Haloterrigena salifodinae: one gene and its partner. The protein of the gene in region 1 binds, or shares a complex with, the protein of each later gene. Links are inferred from orthologs where the notes say so. Each region holds a gene or a part of one and is shown on either strand. Other genes may lie near its edges. The genes, in order: fen and EH209_RS16250.

Evidence for each region.
Region 2: the proteins of fen (region 1) and EH209_RS16250 are in contact, whole or in part, in a crystal structure (PDB 1RXZ), measured with the Archaeoglobus fulgidus proteins. The link is inferred for Haloterrigena salifodinae from one-to-one orthologs. Residues at the interface, in WP_010877775.1 of Archaeoglobus fulgidus: Lys326, Ser327, Thr328, Gln329, Ala330, Thr331, Leu332, Glu333, Arg334, Trp335, Phe336; in WP_010877842.1 of Archaeoglobus fulgidus: Asn43, Val44, Ala45, Met46, Pro120, Arg121, Pro123, Leu125, Gln151, Met192, Ser194, Asn218, Tyr219, Pro220, Ile237, Leu238, Ala239, Pro240, Arg241, Ile242, Glu243, Ser244.

Annotation. Positions count from the first base shown.
Region 1 is NZ_RQWN01000002.1:616,262-624,846, reverse strand. The notes cover bases 3,128-6,066. They hold fen (flap endonuclease-1), read right to left. Parts: upstream 5,117-6,066; coding sequence 4,139-5,116; downstream 3,128-4,138. Other genes in these bases: EH209_RS11745 (GNAT family N-acetyltransferase), read right to left, coding at 6,016-6,066; EH209_RS24640 (hypothetical protein), read right to left, coding at 5,249-5,533; EH209_RS11760 (hypothetical protein), read right to left, coding at 3,758-4,054; EH209_RS11765 (MEDS domain-containing protein), read left to right, coding at 3,128-3,681. Outside these bases: EH209_RS11770 (zinc-dependent alcohol dehydrogenase family protein), read right to left, coding at 1-600; more of EH209_RS11765, read left to right, coding at 760-3,127; more of EH209_RS11745, read right to left, coding at 6,067-6,564; EH209_RS11740 (DUF7344 domain-containing protein), read left to right, coding at 6,856-7,221; EH209_RS11735 (DICT sensory domain-containing protein), read left to right, coding at 7,280-8,041; EH209_RS11730 (hypothetical protein), read right to left, coding at 8,009-8,585. UniProt on the Methanocaldococcus jannaschii protein: Structure-specific nuclease with 5'-flap endonuclease and 5'-3' exonuclease activities involved in DNA replication and repair.
Region 2 is NZ_RQWN01000003.1:341,571-350,152, forward strand. Bases 3,009-5,944 are described here. They hold EH209_RS16250 (DNA polymerase sliding clamp), read left to right. Parts: upstream 3,009-4,072; coding sequence 4,073-4,816; downstream 4,817-5,944. Other genes in these bases: EH209_RS16235 (dienelactone hydrolase family protein), read left to right, coding at 3,009-3,257; EH209_RS16240 (hypothetical protein), read left to right, coding at 3,361-3,630; EH209_RS16245 (PRC-barrel domain containing protein), read left to right, coding at 3,735-3,986; EH209_RS16255 (HalOD1 output domain-containing protein), read left to right, coding at 4,956-5,273; EH209_RS16260 (alpha/beta fold hydrolase), read right to left, coding at 5,304-5,944. Also shown: EH209_RS16215 (23S rRNA (uridine(2552)-2'-O)-methyltransferase), read right to left, coding at 1-560; EH209_RS16220 (DUF7127 family protein), read left to right, coding at 739-984; EH209_RS16225 (hypothetical protein), read right to left, coding at 985-1,674; EH209_RS16230 (uracil-DNA glycosylase), read right to left, coding at 1,769-2,407; more of EH209_RS16235, read left to right, coding at 2,613-3,008; more of EH209_RS16260, read right to left, coding at 5,945-6,170; DNA primase regulatory subunit PriL, read left to right, coding at 6,342-7,424; EH209_RS16270 (hypothetical protein), read right to left, coding at 7,432-7,815; EH209_RS16275 (DUF7472 family protein), read right to left, coding at 7,859-8,128; EH209_RS16280 (right-handed parallel beta-helix repeat-containing protein), read left to right, coding at 8,488-8,582.

The DNA of each region.
Region 1 (8,585 bases):
CTCGAGTTTCTCGTCGCTCGAGGAGGTGACGAAGACGTCGGCACCCTGCAGCGTCGCGAACTGGAGGGCGAAGGTGGAGACGCCGCCGGTGCCGAGCGCGAGGACGGTTTCGCCGGCGGTGAGGCTGCCGTCCTCGACGAGCGCGCGCCACGCCGTGAGGCCGGCACACGACAGCGTCGCCCCCTGCTCGTAAGAGAGGTGGTCGGGCAGGACGGCGAGGCTCTCGGCCGGGAAGACGGCGTACTCGGCGAGCGCGCCGTCGACGTTGCCGCCGGTGGTTCGGGCCATCTTCTCGCGCGTGCCCTCCCCCGCGATCCAGTCGGGCGCGAAGGGCGTCGCGACGCGATCGTCCTCGGCGAGGCGATCGACGTCGTCGCCGACCGCGACGACCTCGCCGGCGCCGTCGGAAAGCGGGACGACCGGAAGCGAGGCGCCCGGATAGGCGAGGTCGGCGTTCGCGATCGCCAGATCGCGGTAGTTGAGCGAGGCCGCCCGAAGGCGAACGAGCGCCTCGTTGGCGTCCGGTTCGGGACGCTCGCGGTCGACCTGCACGACTCCCTCGTAATCGCTCGTGGCGGTCTGGACTTCGTAGGCTCGCATCGCTCGAGCCGAGGCGCTCTCGAGCCTTCGGTCCTGCGCCCGGCGACCGTGTTACCGCAACTGGGTGCTACCGGCAATCGAAACGGGTGATCGCCGGCCGTCGGCGGGAGCCGCTCGGTGGTCCAGACCTTTTAGTCGTCGGCCAAGTAGAGGGGAGCGATGAGCGACGAGGTTGAACGAACCGACCGGCGACGCGCTTCGGATCGGGAAACGAGACTCGAGGCGCCGAATCTGGGGTCCGCGTTTCGCGGGCCGGTCGGGTCGACTGACGGTCGCGCCCGCTCGCACGACCACCTCGCGCTGCTCTACGAGAGCCGCGACGAGCAGTTCGACGCCGCGATTCCGTTCGTCCGGCGTGGACTGGAGGACGGCGAGCGGTGTCTGTACCTCGCCGACGAGACCGGCCGAGACGAGATTTGCGACTCGCTTCGCGACGCCGGCGTCGACGTCGACGAGGCGCTGGAATCCGACGCGCTGGTGATCTCCGACGTCGAAGACGCCTATCTGCGGGACGGCTCGTTCGATCTCGAGGCGTCGCTGGAGCTGCTCGAGACGTTCGTCGCGGAGTCGACCGTCGATTTCGAGGGGGCACGGGTGACCGCCGAGGAGACGTGGCTGTTGCGAGCGATCGAGGACGCCGACGAGTTCGTGGCGCTGGAAGCGCGGGTGAACGACCGCCTCCGCGGCGAGAACTGTACCCTTCTCTGTCAGTACGACCGCGAGCGGTTCCCCGCGCCCGTCCTCGAAGACGTCATCAAGACGCATCCCCGGCTCGTCTCCGACGGGAAGGTTTCGGAGAATTTCTACTACACGCCCCCCGAGGCGTTCTTCGACGGCGAGAAACCGGCGGCGACGGTCGACCGGATGATCCGGACCGTACACGAGCGCACCGACGCGAAGACGGCGGTCCGCGAACACCGGAACTACCTCCGCGAACTCTACGAGACGACGGCCGACGCCGATCTCTCCTTCGAGGAACGGGTCGAGCGACTGCTGGAACTGGGCTGCGAGCGATTCGACCTCAGGGGCGGCGCGCTGGCTCACCTCCCAACCTGGGACGATAACTTCCGGGCGGAAGTGACGGTCGGCCCCGACATGGGCGACCTCGAAGGGGAGTTACCGATCCAGCCCACCGAGGGAAACTTCTGCCGGAAGGCCATCGACTGGGACGAGCCGACCGCCGTCCCCGACGTCGTCGCCGCCGGCTGGGACGACGACCCCGTCTTCGAGGAGTTCGGCTTCGCGACCTACTTCGGCATCCGCGTCACCGCCGGCACCGAACCCTACGGCACGTTCTGGTTCTACGATACGGAGCCGCGCGACCGGCCGTTTACCGACGCCGAACGGACGTTCCTCGAGTTGATAGGACAGTGGATCAGCACCGAACTCGAGCGCCGCCGGCGCGAGGAGTTTCTCCGCACGAGCTACGAGATCACGTCGGATCCCGATCTCGCCTTCGCGGCGAAGATCGAGCGACTGCTCGAGCACGGCCGCGAGTGGTTCGGCTGCGACGTCGGCTACTTCACCGCCGTCGACACCGAGACCGATCGCTTCGAGATTGTCGAGGCGGTCGGCTCCCACGACCGGATCCGGACGAGCGGCGGCGGTTCGCTGTCGGGAACGTACTGCAAGAAGGTCGTCGACGCGGGCGAGTCGGTGGGCGTCCACGACGCCGTCGACGCGGGCTGGGAGGGCGGTCCCGCCTACGACACGTACGGGCTCGACGCCTTCCTCGGGACGACGCTGGAGGTCGACGGCGAACAGTACGGAACGCTGTGTTTCGGTTCGGAAACGCCCCGAGAGGGGCCGTTCACCGAGACGGAGTACACGTTCATCGACCTGATCAGCCAGTGGGTCAGCACCGAACTCGAGCGCCGGCGAGACGAGCGAACCCAGCGGGAACTGTACGAGATCACCGCCGATCCGGACCGATCGTTCGACCAGCAACTCCAGGCGGTCCTGGACCTGGGCTGCGAGCGATTCGACATGGAACTGGGCGGGGTCGCGACGGTCGACCCGGCGGCCGATCGGTTCGAGGTCGAGACCACGAACGGCGACCACGAGTACCTCACGCCGGGCGAGCCGTACCCCCTCTCCCAGACGTATTGCGAGGCGCCCATCGACGAGGAAGGAACCCGTACGATTACCGATCCCGTCGAGACGGGATTCGACGGCAAACTGTGCTACGAGCGCTTCGGAATCCGGGCGTATCTCGGCACCCACCTCGAGATCGAGGGGAGTCCCGACCGGACCTTCTGGTTCGTCTCGACCGAGCCCCGCGAGGAGTTCTCGGAGGCCGAACGCACGTTACACCACCTGATGGGCCAGTGGGTGAAGTACGAACTTGACCGCCAGCAGTACGAACGGGACCTCGAGGAGACGGTCGACCGGCTCCAGCAGTCCAACGATCGGCTCAAGCAGTTCGCCTACGCCGCCTCCCACGACCTCCAGGAGCCCCTGCGGATGATCTCGAGCTACCTGCAACTGCTCGAGAACCGATATAAGGACGACCTCGACGTCGAGGCCCGGGAGTTTATCGATTTCGCGGTCGACGGCGCCGACCGCATGCGCGAGATGATCGACGATCTGCTGGCCTTCTCGCGGGTCGAACACGCCGACGGCGAGTTCGAGCCGGTCGACTGTACCGAAGTGTTGGATCGCGTCCAGGACGATCTGCAGCTACGGATCGCAGAGAACGACGTCGAGATCCTCGTCGACTCGCTGCCGACGGTCCGCGCTGACGTCGACCAACTCGAGCAACTGTTCAGCAACCTCGTTTCGAATGGGATCAAGTACAACGAGAGCGCGGTGCCCCGGGTCGAGGTGAGCGCCGCGGACCGGGACGACCGCTGGGAGTTCGCGGTCGCCGACAACGGAATCGGCATCGAGCCGGAGAAGACCGAGCGCATCTTCGAGGTGTTCAAGCGCCTCCACCACGACGACGAGTATCCGGGCACCGGGATCGGCCTCTCGCTGTGCCAGGAGATCGCCGAGAATCACGGCGGCGATATTCGCGTCGAGTCCGAACCCGACGCGGGGTCGACGTTCTACATCACGCTCCCGAAACGAAACCTCGAGTGAAGCGACGATCGGTCGGCGAAACGGGTAAAATCGGGTTCAGGGGACGAACGCGAGGAGCGATTCGTCCCGCGACACGTCACGGCGCTCGAACGGAGCGTACCGCTCGCATCGCCGCGCTCATGGCAATGAGCGCGACCACGGCGATCGCGATCCACTGGCCGGTCTGGGTCGCAAGCGCGGCGGCGGTCATGCCGAGGAGGTCGATGCCGAACGCTCGACTCAGCGCGTACAGGACGACGGCGAGACCGACGACGGCGACGACGGTCTGCAGTACGGTCGACAGCAGCCATCGTCCTGATGGGGGTGCGGTCTCACCCGTCCGCGTCGATCGATCGCTACCTCGGGATCGGTCGCCATCGGGCTGTCGTGACATGGGATATCACCCGTTTCGTCGTAGCCCGGCGTCGGCATTTATTATCCGGAGCATACCGCGATACGGGTGAGGGATCGACCGGCGTCAGGTCCAGCGATCCAGCCCCGTCTGCGCGGCGCTCTCCTCGATGCGCTCGAAGCCGCGATCGACCTCGTCTTCCGCGACGCGCCACTCCTCGCAGACGAACTCGCGGGCGGCCTCGAGATCCGGATCGAGGTCGGTGTCGAACTCGTAGTCGTCGGTCACGTCGGGGTCGCGGAACAGCTGTCTGACCCGGTCGCCGTACTCGATGTGGGCGCCCCGCTCCTCGAGGACACTCCAGAGGTCGCCGTGCTCGGTGATGGCTTTGATCGCCGTCTTCGGACCGATCCCCGAGACGCCCTCGTTGAAGTCCGTCCCGATGAGGATCGCCGCGTCGATTAGTTGTTCTAAGGTGAGGTCGTGGTGCTCGAGGGTCGCCTCGAGGTCCATCAGTTCGGGATCGCCCTTGCTCGTCAGTTGGCGCAGCGTGAGCGGGGAGCCGAACAGCAGGGCGTCGTAGTCCTCCGACCCCACGTAGTCGGCGTCGCCGCGGCGGACCATGTGGGCCGCCTGAGCTTCCCCCTCCGCGGGCGCCTCGACGATCGGGACGTCGAGCCGTCGGAGCAGTTCGCGGCTGGTCTCCTGGATCGTCGGCGTCAGCCGCTGGGTCCGTGACTCGAGTTGCGCGATGGCGACCTGGTCGCCCTCCTCGCGGGCGACCTCGAGTTGCTCCTCATAGGTGCGACGCTGGTCGCGGCGGGACTCGATCTCGTCTTCCTTGAGTTCGGAGGGGCCCCCGTCGAAGACCATCACCGGCGTGATGTCGTTCTCGAAGAACTTGGGCAGCCCCTGGACGATGCCGACGAGGTTGGCGACCTCGGTGCCGTCGGACGTCGTGTACACGTCGCTGTCCGTCCACTTGACCGTCGTCGTCAGGTACCGGTAGAGCCAGTTGTGGGCGTCGACGGCGACGACGCCCTCGATCTCGGAGAAGGGGAACTCCTCGATAACGGCGATGTCTCGCAGTGCAGCGTTTCCCATTAGTGGGCTATTGGAAGGGCCGGAATTTGTATTGTTGGCTTCTCGATGACGCCGACTCGCGATCGGACCGCCGATCGTGTCGACGGTCTCGAGCGCCGTGCAGTAACGGACGCGGGGATTCCGGAGCGCGGATCAGCGTCGATGGCGGCGGAGGGCCACGCCGGTGATCGCGACGACGCCGATCGCAGCGATAGCAACGCTCGAGGTCCCGAAGCCGCTCTCGTCCGTCTGATTCCCGTCGGTCTGCGATTCGATCCCGTCGTCCGTCGCCTGCGAACCGTTATCCGGATATTCCAGTTCGGTGTGATCCTGCACGCTCGTCTCGAAGTGCGTGTGGACCTCGGTATCCTTGACACTTCCCTCTAAGTGGACGGTATAGTTCCCGGATTCCGTGAAGATCACTGGCGCCTCGTACACGCCACTTTCGCCGTGCACTTCGCTCAGGTTGATTTCACTTCTATCGTTTCCGTCGTTCTGTACGTACAGGCTCAGTGCGTCCGCCTGCCCCTCCACGGGCTCTCCCGACTCGTTATCGACGATTTCGATCTCCAACCACATCCGCTCGCCGGTGATGAGCGGTTCTTCCGCCCCGCCGAAGGTGACGTCGTATCCCTCTACTGTGTTTCGTGAGCGGCGACCGGGCTGGTGACACCGGTTAGCAACGCTGCGATTACGACGAGCGTGATAAGTGTTCTACGATAATGCATTACGCAAGAGTTCACCAACTGTCATCGAAAGGTATCTGGTTCACTTCTCAGAAGGACGTGTCGCGGATCAACACGGTACGACTCTGATCCTATCAGTCCTGTGCGCTGGCACTCTCCCGGGGCCGCCGAGATCGGACTCGAGCAGAGAGCGTATCGACCGCGTTCTACTCGTTCGGTTTCAGCGGGCCGCGTCTACGTCTCACCCTCGGTCTCGAAGTCTGGCGGTCTCCTCCCCTCCCGTGACTCGAGGAACTGTTCCTCCGCCTCGGAGAGATCGCGGTCGCGAAACTCGTCGAGGCCGGCCTGATACCGGGCTCGAGCGTCGCCGTCCGAAGCGCCGACCGGCGCCGGATGCTCGAGAAGCAGTTCGGCGATCCCGGTCGTCTCCCCGGTGTAGGCGAAGCCCGTTCGGTACAGCGCCTCGTAGGCGAAGGGGTTGTTGACGGCGATCCGGAGCCGGTCGTAGCCCCGCTCGAGGGAGCGGTCGCGGACGCGTGCGAGCAGTTCGGGACCGATCCCCTCGCCGCGCCGATCGCGGGCGACGGTCACGTAGCGCAGCCACAGCGTCGACGCGTCGGTGCGGTCCTCGTTGAACGCGACGGCGGCGACGATCTCGTCGTCGGTTCGGGCCACCGCCTTCCCCGTGTTGGTCATGACGAACTTGCCGGCGTAGCTGAACCGCTCGTAGTCGAGCCGGAGCTTGGGGCCGTCGGGCGGCCAGCCCAAGAGGTCGTACTCCACGTCCGCCAGTTCGCGCGCCGGCCACTAAGGTTCCGGCGACTGTCCCCGGATCGACGGTCGTCGTCTTCGCCGCAGCCGTCGACCTGCGCGGGGTCTCGACCGACCGTCGCCTCGGCGATTAATCCCCTTCTTCGATCGCAGACGACGACTCGAGGCAACGATCGACGGCACAGCGTTCGGCTCTTCGTCGCCCGAATCCGCGTTCATTACACCCGGATTGAGTGTGACAGATATTACCGATACAAACAGGGGAAAGAGATAACATGGCAATCCCGAGTAGCATTCACGAGCATGGATCCCGAACAGTCGCCGGCCGAGCCGACCGCGAGTCCGGATCTGCTCGACGACGCCTTTCTGGCGCTTCGCGAGCGGGATCGCCGACTCGTCCTCTACTTTCTGCTCGAGCATGAGACGGCGTCGCTGTCGGAGCTTGCCGACGTGGTCACCGCCTGGAGCCACGCGGACGACAGTCGGGTCATCGAGCCTCGGTGTCGGAACCAGTGGTATCTACAGCTGCGGCAGGTTCACATCCCGAAGCTGGTCGACGCCGACATCGTGACTCACGACGAGGAAACCGGTCGAGTCTCCCTCGCGTCCTGTCCCGAGCCGATCCGGGAGCTGGCGGCGCGAGCCTGCGCGGCGGAGGCCGGTCCGTGAGGGGGCGACTCGGAGTCGAGGCGCGGGGACACACGACGCTGCCGCTCGAACGCCACCAATGACGCTCTCCGACTACTTTGACCGACTCGAGGCGCCCGCGCGAACGGTTACCATCTACGCACCCCAGCCTCGCCCCGCGATCGCCGACCGGATCGAGACAGAAACGGGAGTCGACACCGTCGACTACCGCTCGCTGCCGGCTGCAGCCACGACCAAAGAGGGGTTTCTCGTCGTCCGCGAAGTCGCCGAGAAAACGAGCGATGAACCCGCGAGCGCCGAAGACGGCGAGTTCGTCGCCGCGATCGGCCTCGAGGCCGCTCGGGAGTTTCTCGAGCCGCCGATCGTCGCCCCCTGGGCCGAGACGGACGACGGTGCTTATCGCCGCGTGATCGAGGTCTTCGAGGCGACGGTCTGGCAGGCGCTCGATCGGCGACAGCTGCTCGCGATCAGCCGCGAGATCGAGGCCCGCGCCTGGCGCGTCGGCAGCGGCACCCTGCGGGTCAGCTTCCAGCGAGCGGCCGCCCTCGAGGCGATGGCACCGGTGTATGTTCGCCTCGCCGGCGAGTCGACGCTGGACGTCCACGCCTACGTTGCCGACGAGTGGGATCGGCCGTCGATCCCCGGCGTGACGGTCCACGCCGACGCCGGCCCGGAGATCGGGACGTTCTGGGTACTCGCTTTCGACGGCGGCGGCGACGAACTCCGGACCGGCGGCCTGATCGCCCGGGAACGAGCGGACGAAACGTTCGAAGGGTACTGGACCGACGACGCGACCCTCGTCGCGGAGCTAGAGGACGCGCTCCGGGACAGCGTGGACTGAGTGGTCGAGCCCGTCGGTTGATGGCTCGAGGCGGGACGATAGAGCGACAACGAGGGGCGGCAGGAAGACGACGAGGGAACGAGAGGGTGTGGACAGGAGACGGAGTGCGCTAGAATCTATTCGCCACCGCTGGGTCCGCAAGACCTCGTCTTTCATCGCCGAGCAGAGCTGTTTCGCTCGCTCCGCGTCGAACTTGTCGGTCAGATCTTGGGCGCACTCCTCCCAGGAGCCGCCGATCGACGACCAGTACTCGAGGACGCTGTCCCGATCCCACCCTTCAGGCAGATAATCCAATCCGTTGACGTCCTCGTCGACGACGTCGGTCACCGCGTCGCCGTCGGTCGATTCGGTGGCGTCGTCTGCCTCGAGGTCGCTTTGCTCGAGGCTTGAGGCGCGGTAGACGGCCGAGCCGACCGCCTCGAGACCGACGACGTACGCCGGCGGGTCGTCGCCGGCCTCGACGGCCGCGTAATCGTCCTCGCCGCCGCCCTGCGGGAACTCGACGTCGTTGATCGGGACGGCCGCCACGACGCCGCGGCCGTCG
Region 2 (8,582 bases), on another replicon or contig:
GACTCCTCGCGGCTGGCCTTCGGCGCGGTCGCGCGGACGTACTGGAACTCGTCGTCGATGTCGGCCCGGAGGTCGTCGACGTCCGGCCCCTCGAAGACCTTCACGACGAAGTTGCCGCCGGACTCGAGGAGTTCGAGCGCGGTCTCGAAGGCCTGACGCGCGAGGTACAGCGAGCGGGCCTGGTCCAGCGAGTACTCCCCGGACATGTTAGGTGCCATGTCCGAGACGACCACGTCCACGGAGCCGCCCGCGGCGTCGGTGACGCGGTCGCGGGTCTTCTCCTCGGTCATGTCGCCGCGGATCGTCTCGACGCGCTCGTTCAGCGTCTCGTCCTCTAAGTCCTTGATCCGCTGGAGGTCGACGCCGATGACGGTTCCCTGCGGACCGACCTTCTCGGCGGCGACCTGCAGCCAGCCGCCGGGGGCGGCACCAAGGTCGACGACCGCGTCGCGTCCGGAGATAACGTTCTCGAGGTCGTCGAGCTGTTTGAGTTTGTAGGCCGCCCGACTCCGGTAGCCCTGCTGTTTCGCCCTGTTGTAGTAGTCGTCTTTGCGAGCCATGATCGAGTTGTGACATCGCTAGTGGCCCGGTACGGATAGGTGTGGCGAGATGACGGCCGGAAACGCCATCGAGACCGGTGGAGACCAGTCGACGGCCCGAAAATCGGAGCGCTCGCGGAACCGGAAGGTAGCAGTTTCGTGCATGCTGCTTACGGCGAGCGGCCGCGACCGCTCGCACATGGACACGCCACCAGAACTGGAAGCCGCGGTCGACGATCGCGACGACGTCACGATTACGAAACGCGAGTACGGCACCGAGCAGGTCATCGCCGTCGATTTCGGCCCGACCGGCGCCAAGCCGTCGCTCGACGTCGTCGAGGGGACGGCAATCGTCGTCGTCGACGGCCAACAGTTCGAGTTCGACATCCCCGCCGGCGCGAGCGACGTGACGGTCAACGACGGAATCCTGACGATTACGAACTGATCAGTCGCTCGAGTCGCCGGGGTCGCCCCGGCGGGCGACGTCCTCCTCGGAATCGATCTCGGCCTCCGGCTCGCCGTCGGTCACCTCGTCGGGATCGACGTCGACGTCGTCGCGGTCGCGGTCGTCGGCGGTCGTCTCCTCGACCCGGCCCGCCGTATCCTGTGACGATTCGATCTCCGCCGGCGACTCCATCTGGTCGTCGGGATCGACCCGCGGCCCATCCTCCGGGGAGTCGTAGAACTCGTCGTCCTCGACCATCGGGTCCGTCCCCTCTCGGTTGCCGATTTCGTTATCCGGCGTCGTCCCGGGCTCGTCGGGCGGCGCTTCGGTGGGGTTCGAGGCTACCGGCTCGCCGGGGTCGTAGTCGGCGTCCTGGGAGCCGATCTCGGCAGCCCCGTCGTCGGACGACGCCTCCTCGTTCGGCTCGTCGCCCGACGTGACGGCGTCCGCCGCGACCTCGGCTTCGAGTCGGATCGCGTCCCCGGTCCATTCGCCGACGGCGCTGTCGGCAAGCGGGACAGCCTCCTCGCCGCTCCCCCAGTCGAGAGCGGCTCGCGTCGAGTCGCCGACGTCCGACGCTGGTTCCACGTAGGCGGTCTCCGGATCGACGTCGGCGACGACACCGACCCGTTCGCCGTCGGCCGTCTCAACGGGCTTTCCGACGTCGTCGCTGGTGAAGCTCGGGCTCATCTCCTCGGGGTTCGCCCGGCCAGAAAAAGCCCTTCCTGCCTGCAGGTGCTCGGGCGCTCACCGACCGACACCGCCGGTTATCGGGGTCAAGCGCTCACGCCGACTCGAGGGCCGCCCGCAGATCCGACTCGATCGCGTCGACCTTACTCCGGTCGTACAGCGCTGCGGCCGGGTGAAACGACGGGCGGACGATCCGCTCCGTCCGTTCTCCCGGGTCGGACCCTCCCTCGCTCGAGGAGTCGGTATCCTCCCCGTCCGAGGCGTGCGAAGCGGGTGGCACCTCGCGCTCGAATGCCTCGCCGTGCAGGTCCGTGATCGTCTCGTCGGTCTCGAGGAGTTCGGCTGTCGAGAAACTGCCCATCGGGACGACGACCGCGGGATCGACGCGCTCGAGTTCGGCCTCGAGCACCGGCCACCAGGCCTCGATCTCGTCGACGTGAGGATCGCGGTTCTCCGGCGGCCGCACCTTGACGAGGTTGGTGATGTACAACTCCCGCCGGTCGTGGCCGATCGACTCGAGGGCGCGGTTCAGTTGCTGGCCGGCCTGGCCGACGAACGGTTCGCCCTGCTCGACTTCCTGGCCGCCCGGCGCCTCGCCGACGAGCATCACGTCGGCCGACAGCGGCCCGACGCCGGGGACGAACTGTTCCGGATCGCGGTGCTCGTCTGGCACCGCCTCGAGCGCGTCGGCGAAGACGTCCTCGAACGTCCAGTCTGTGTCCGGGTCGCTCATGGTGGCAAGCTACGACTGCCGCGGAAAACACCGTTTCCTTGCGTGCGCACCCTGCGAGCGGTCTCGAGCGCGACCGCTTTCGGCCCGAGGGTCGTTCGCAAGCGCGTTCGGTACGAGCGCGGCCGCCGCGCCGAACGATCCCCTCGAGCGATCGGCGGCGACGCCGCCCCCAACACTCAACTCCGTCCTCGGTGGAGCGACGCGTATGCCGGCCGACGGATCGCCCACCGTGACCGACATCGAGTTGCCCGACGCGACCCTCGAGGGAGAACTCGCCGTCCCGGAGGGATCGAACGGCCTGGTCGTCTTCGCCCACGGAAGCGGCAGCAGCAGGCACAGCCCGCGGAACAACTTCGTGGCGGAGCGGTTACGCGAGCGGGGGCTGGGAACGCTCCTGTTCGATCTGCTCACCGAACGCGAAGACCGGGACCGGGAGACCCGGTTCGACATCCCGCTGTTGACCGATCGGCTCGTCGCGACGACCGAGTGGCTCCGCGAGCGTCCGGAGAGCGGTGGCCGCACGGTCGGCTATTTCGGCGCGAGCACGGGCGCCGCAGCGGCGCTCCGCGGAGCGGTCCGCCCGGAGACCGAGATCGGGGCGGTCGTCTCTCGGGGCGGCCGCGTCGATCTGGCGGCCGAGGTCGTCGACGACGTCCGCGCGCCGACGCTGCTGATCGTCGGCGGCGAGGATGAGTCGGTCCTGCAGGTGAACCGCGAGGTCCACGACGCGCTGGCCTGCGAGCGGGACCTCCGGATCGTCGAGGGCGCCGGCCACCTCTTCGAGGGCGAGGGCGAACTCGAGGCCGTCGCCGACCGCGCCGCCGACTGGTTCGCGACCCACCTCGAGTGAGTTGCGAACGGACTCGTCGCCCTTCGATCGGCTTCGGATCCCGACTCGGGAGGGAGCGTATTCAGGGTGTACCGTTAGGCGCGCGGCCGACGGACGTCCGCGTATGGCAGACGTACCAGACGTCAACAAGGTGGAGACCGAGGACGACTACATCCACGTTCGGTTCCGCGATCCGGACGAGTACGACGAGGTCCGGACGCCCGACTGGGCGGAGGATCCGGCGGAGTCCGTCTCCGAGGGGAGCGAGGTACGTACCGGGAAGGTCGAGGGTGAGGACGACTGGGAGGTAACCAGCGTACTCATCAAGAAAAGCGTTGGCGAGGACAAAGCCGAGGAAGAGGCGAAAGAGATCGTCGAAAAGATCGAATCCTGACGGGGTCGAGCGGTCCGCGGTCCGCGATCCGCGACCAGCCTCCGATTGACTCGGTTGCGAACACCGGGCCAGCAGGTATTCCGTCGAACAGTGGACGGCTACGCATGAGCGAGGAGATCACGGCGGACGAAGCCGGAAAACGGATCCTCGACAGCAACGGCACCGAGATCGGCGTCGTAGTCGACATTGACGCCAACAAGGGGACGGTGTCCGTCGAACCCGAGCAGGCGAAACTCGGCGGCGACCTCGAGAGCCGACTGGGCTGGGGGCGGGACGCCCAGAGCCAGTACCCGCTCCGCCACGATGCGATCGACGACATCACCGACGAGGCGATCCGGTTACGCGAGGAGTACTGACCGGATCCGCGGCCGCGAGCGATCGCCTCCGCGGAGTCGCGCGTAAAGGGTGGCTTTTTATGGCAACCGTCCGTAGCCCGGCGTATATGTTCAAGGCCATCGTGAGCGCGGAAACGCTCACCAGCGCGCTCGATTCGATCAGCGTGCTGGTCGACGAGTGCAAGATCCACCTCGAGGAGGACGGCCTCGAAATCCGGGCCGTCGATCCCGCTAACGTCGGCATGGTCGACCTCTCGCTCGATGCCTCGGCGTTCGAATCCTACGAGGCCGACGGCGGGCTGATCGGCGTCGACCTCTCGCGGCTCGAGGACATCGCGAGCATGGCCGAGTCCGGCCAGCTCGTCCAGCTCGAACTCGACGAAGAGACGCGGAAGCTACAGATCCAGATCGAAGGGCTCGAGTACACCCTGGCGCTGATCGACCCCGACTCGATCCGCCAGGAGCCGGACATTCCGGACCTCGATCTACCCGCGGAGGTCGTCCTTGAGGGGAAAGACGTCAACCGATCGGTCAAGGCCGCCGACATGGTCTCCGACCACATCGCGCTGGGCGTCGACGAGGGCGAGGAGTACTTCTACGTCGACGCGGAGGGCGACACCGACGACGTCCACCTCGAACTCACCGAAGCGGATCTGATCGACCTGCAGGTCGGCCCGGCCCACTCGCTGTTCTCGCTGGACTACCTGAAGGACATGAACAAGGCAATCCCCTCGGATACCGAAGTCACGCTCCACCTCGGCGAGGAGTTCCCGGTCAAGATCTACTTCGGCTTCGCGGAGGGGCAGGGTCAGGTCACCTACATGCTCGCGCCGCGCATCCAGAGCGACTGAATCGAACCGCCGTTCGGCTCGGTTGACTGCCGACGGCACCACTCGACGGTCGCGACGGCGGCCGCGGGAGCACGCTATTACTTAAAAATATCATATGGGAAGGTGGGAGGCTACCAGTCTCTCTCGAGTAGTCCGGGCCATGCCCTCCACAGACGGTCCGGCGGACACCAGCGACGCGGACGAGCCGACGTTCACGACGACGTTCGATCCGGACGTCGGCGAGCGAGCCAGCGAGGCCGTCATCACGGCGGTCGCGGCACTGACCGGCAGCCGCCCGGTCGATCTCGAGCCCCTCTACGAGGCTATCGATCCTGACGCGCTAGACTCGCTGGTCGACCACGCCCGGCGAGCGGACGCCAGCACCCACGAACTCTGGTTCCCCTACGCGGGGTACGAGATCGGCGTGCGAAGCGACGGTCGAATCCAGTTCTACGACGGCGCCGCCCCGACCGCGTAGATCCGGGGTTCACGCGGCCGCCGCAGGCGATCAGTCGTGGTCTGCAAGAAACGCCCGCAGTTCCTCGTTCATCCGATCGGCGTGCTCGATGAAAAAGCAGTGCGAGCCGCCCTCGAACCGCTCGAGTCGCGCGTTCGGAATCGCCTCCTCGAGTAACAGCCCATTCTCGAAGGGGACCACGCGGTCGTCGGTCCCGTGGAGCACCAGTGTCGGCACGCGGAGCCCCTCGAGCCGATCGCTGACGTCGAAGTCGAGGACGGCCGCAGCCTGAGCCTCGCGAGCCGGATCGTCGGCGTCCTGCTCGAGTCGCCATTCGATGATCCGGTCCATCAGGTGCGGGTTCCGATTCGTAAACCGCTCGGTGAAGGCGGGGCGCATCCGGTGGCGGAGTTTCTCGCGCTCGCTCGCGCCGTCGGGGACGTCGAAGATGAATTCCTGGGTCTCGTCGGGAACCGGGACCGCGTCGGGGCCGCCGTGGCTCGTACAGCACAGCGTCAGCGTCTTCGCCCGCGTGTACTCGAGCGCGTAGCGCTGGGCGATCATTCCGCCCATGCTCGCGCCGACGACGTGGGCCTGGCGGACGCCGGCGTCTTTGAGGACTTCCTCGAGGTCCGCGGCGAGGCCGCCGATCGAGTAGCCGGCCAGTTTGAAGATGAGGGGCGCGCGGAGTTTCCGCGGCAGGCGCGGGAGCAGCGGGGGGAGGCCGACGTCGGATCGACCCGTCCCGCGGTTGTCGGGCGCGATCACGTCCCGGTCGTCCGCGACGGCCTCGCGCTGCCAGCGCCACATCCAGCGCCCGTAGCCCAGTCCCTGCACGAAGACGACCGGCGTTCCGCCGCCCTCGCTCTCGTCGTATTCGTAGTGGATCGACACGCCGTCTCGAGTGGCCCGTGGCATACTCGGAGAGACGTGTCGGACGCCCTTGAAATCGATCCCGACGACTGGCCGAAAACCGGTCGATATCGCCTCCATCGCCCGTCGCGGGGCGGTCCAATCGCGGCTTACTCGCGATCGTCCCCCGTCGAACAATCAGCGGCTTTAACCCCACGCAGTAACATCCCATTACCGATGCAGCGACTGCACGCCCGGTACCCGTTCCTCGAGACCGCCCGCGACGCCGTGGCGACGGAGGCCGTCGATCTGGCCACCGTCGTCGACCAGGATCGGGCGGTCGTCAACCGCGCCCGCGAGCGCGTGGTGGCGGCCCTCGAGGACGGCGAGACGGGCGAGCCGCGACGAGACACGCGCGTCGAACTGCTCTCCTATCCCGTCGCGCGCGTCCTCGTCTCGATGGTCGAGGAGCGCGTCCTCGTTCGCAAGTACGCCCGCGCCGAGGCCGCGACCGCCTACGATCGCTTTACGACCGACTTCGAGGACACCACGGAACTGAAAAGCGTCGAGTCGACCGGGCTGGACCTCGAGACCCTTCTCGCGGAGTTCGACCTCGACGGCGCGGTCCGGGAGACCGCCGACGGCTACCGGATCGACGTCGGCACCTACCTTCCCCTCGCCGAGGACCTGTGGGGCGACGAGTGGCACCTGGTCAACCGCGCGCTGACCGACGGCGAGGTGCCGGTCGACCACGACGAACTCCTGACCCTGCTCCGAGAGGCCATCCGGGGCCGCATCGAGGACGGCCTCCCCTTCGACGTTCCCGCAGTCATCGCCGCTGCCCTCGAGGACGAGGCCGCCGAGATCCGCGAGGTACTCGCCGATCTCGAACTCACGCAGGACATCGATACTGTCGTTCCTGACCTGTTCCCGCCGTGTATGAAGGCCCTGCTCGACGATATCCAGAAGGGCGAACACTTGCCCCACCACTCGCGGTTTGCGATCACCGCCTTCCTGACGAGCATCGGGATGACGACCGACGAAATCGTCGAACTCTACCGGGTCAACTCGTCGTTCGGCGAGGAGATGACCCGCTACCAGACCGACCACATCCGCGGCGACAGTTCGCCGACGGAGTACTCGCCGCCCTCCTGTGCGACGATGCAGTCCTACGGCGACTGCGTGAACAAGGACGACCTCTGTGAACGCATTCCTCACCCGATGGCCTACTACGAGGAGCGGATCGACGACGCCGACGACGACGAGATCGATGACTGGCGGGAGGCCGAGCGCGAGGAGCAGTCGGCCAGCGGCGACTGATTCTGCATTAGTTGCGCTCTCGCTCCTCGAGGTCGTCGGCCCGTTGCTGAATCTCCCGGAGCGCGCTCTCCTGTTCGCCGCGCGTGAGGCCACCGGATTCGGCGTGCCGGCCGTCGTACTGCCAAGACGGGATCGTGTTCCAGACGTCCCGGACCTCCTCGTCGTCGGCGGCGGTCTCGCCGGCCGTCGCGGCGCGACGCCACGCGAGGGCGGCCGCGAGCAGCGTCAGCACCGCGACCGCGCCGACGGCGGCGGGCGCCTCGAGGACCGATGCCGAGAGACCGACAATCGCTGATCCGAACACGAAGGTTCCGACGACGGCGGCGATCACCGACCACCTCGAGCGAGATCGCGTCGATTCGGCGTCGAGAGCGGCGTCGGGACTGCGCATACAGTATATCAACGCAATAACTGCAAAAAGTATTGTGCCGCCGTCAGATCGCGCTGCCGGTGTCGGCGTCCGTCTCGTCGTCGGTCTCGAGGCCGTCCTCGGGGTCGTTCAGGAGGTACGCGAGACCAATGCCGACCGCGAGCATCAGGATGATAAAGCCGGTGATGGCGCCGACGAGCAGTTCACCGCCTTGGGGAGAGAGTGTGCCGCTGGACCCGCCGTACTGGGTCCCGATAGCAATCATAGTGCCGAGCATCAGCACGACCATCGAGAGGGAGACGCCAATTTCGATGATCTGTTCGCGGTCGAGCATTGATTCGTTGCTTTCGGCGGCCGAAGCAAAAGCGCTTCGAAGGGCGCGCTACCGATACCGAATTCGGAACGAACGTCGCGGCTGTACGGTGTCGGGAACGATCGGTAGGCCTGTTGAACGCGCTATAAGCGATGCGTACGGCTCTTCGGTCCCGTAATCACCTCGCCGTGTTACTGCTCTCCGCGGAGGCGGACGAGAGTGGCTCGGTCACCGGCCGGGTCCGTCGATGAGTTCCGAGAGCACCCGAATCCCGTATCGCGTACGAACTATCAACACCGTTCGTCGGCGAGAGAGAACCGTCCGACGAGAGACCAAAGCCGCTCATACCAAAGCCGTAGCCGCCGCTGAGTTGCAGTGGAATGTCAAATGGTAATCATCAGGAGACGGTTGACCGACGATCGTACCTCGCCGGAAGCGCCGTAGCACTGAGTGCCCTCTCGATGGGGTCCGGGGT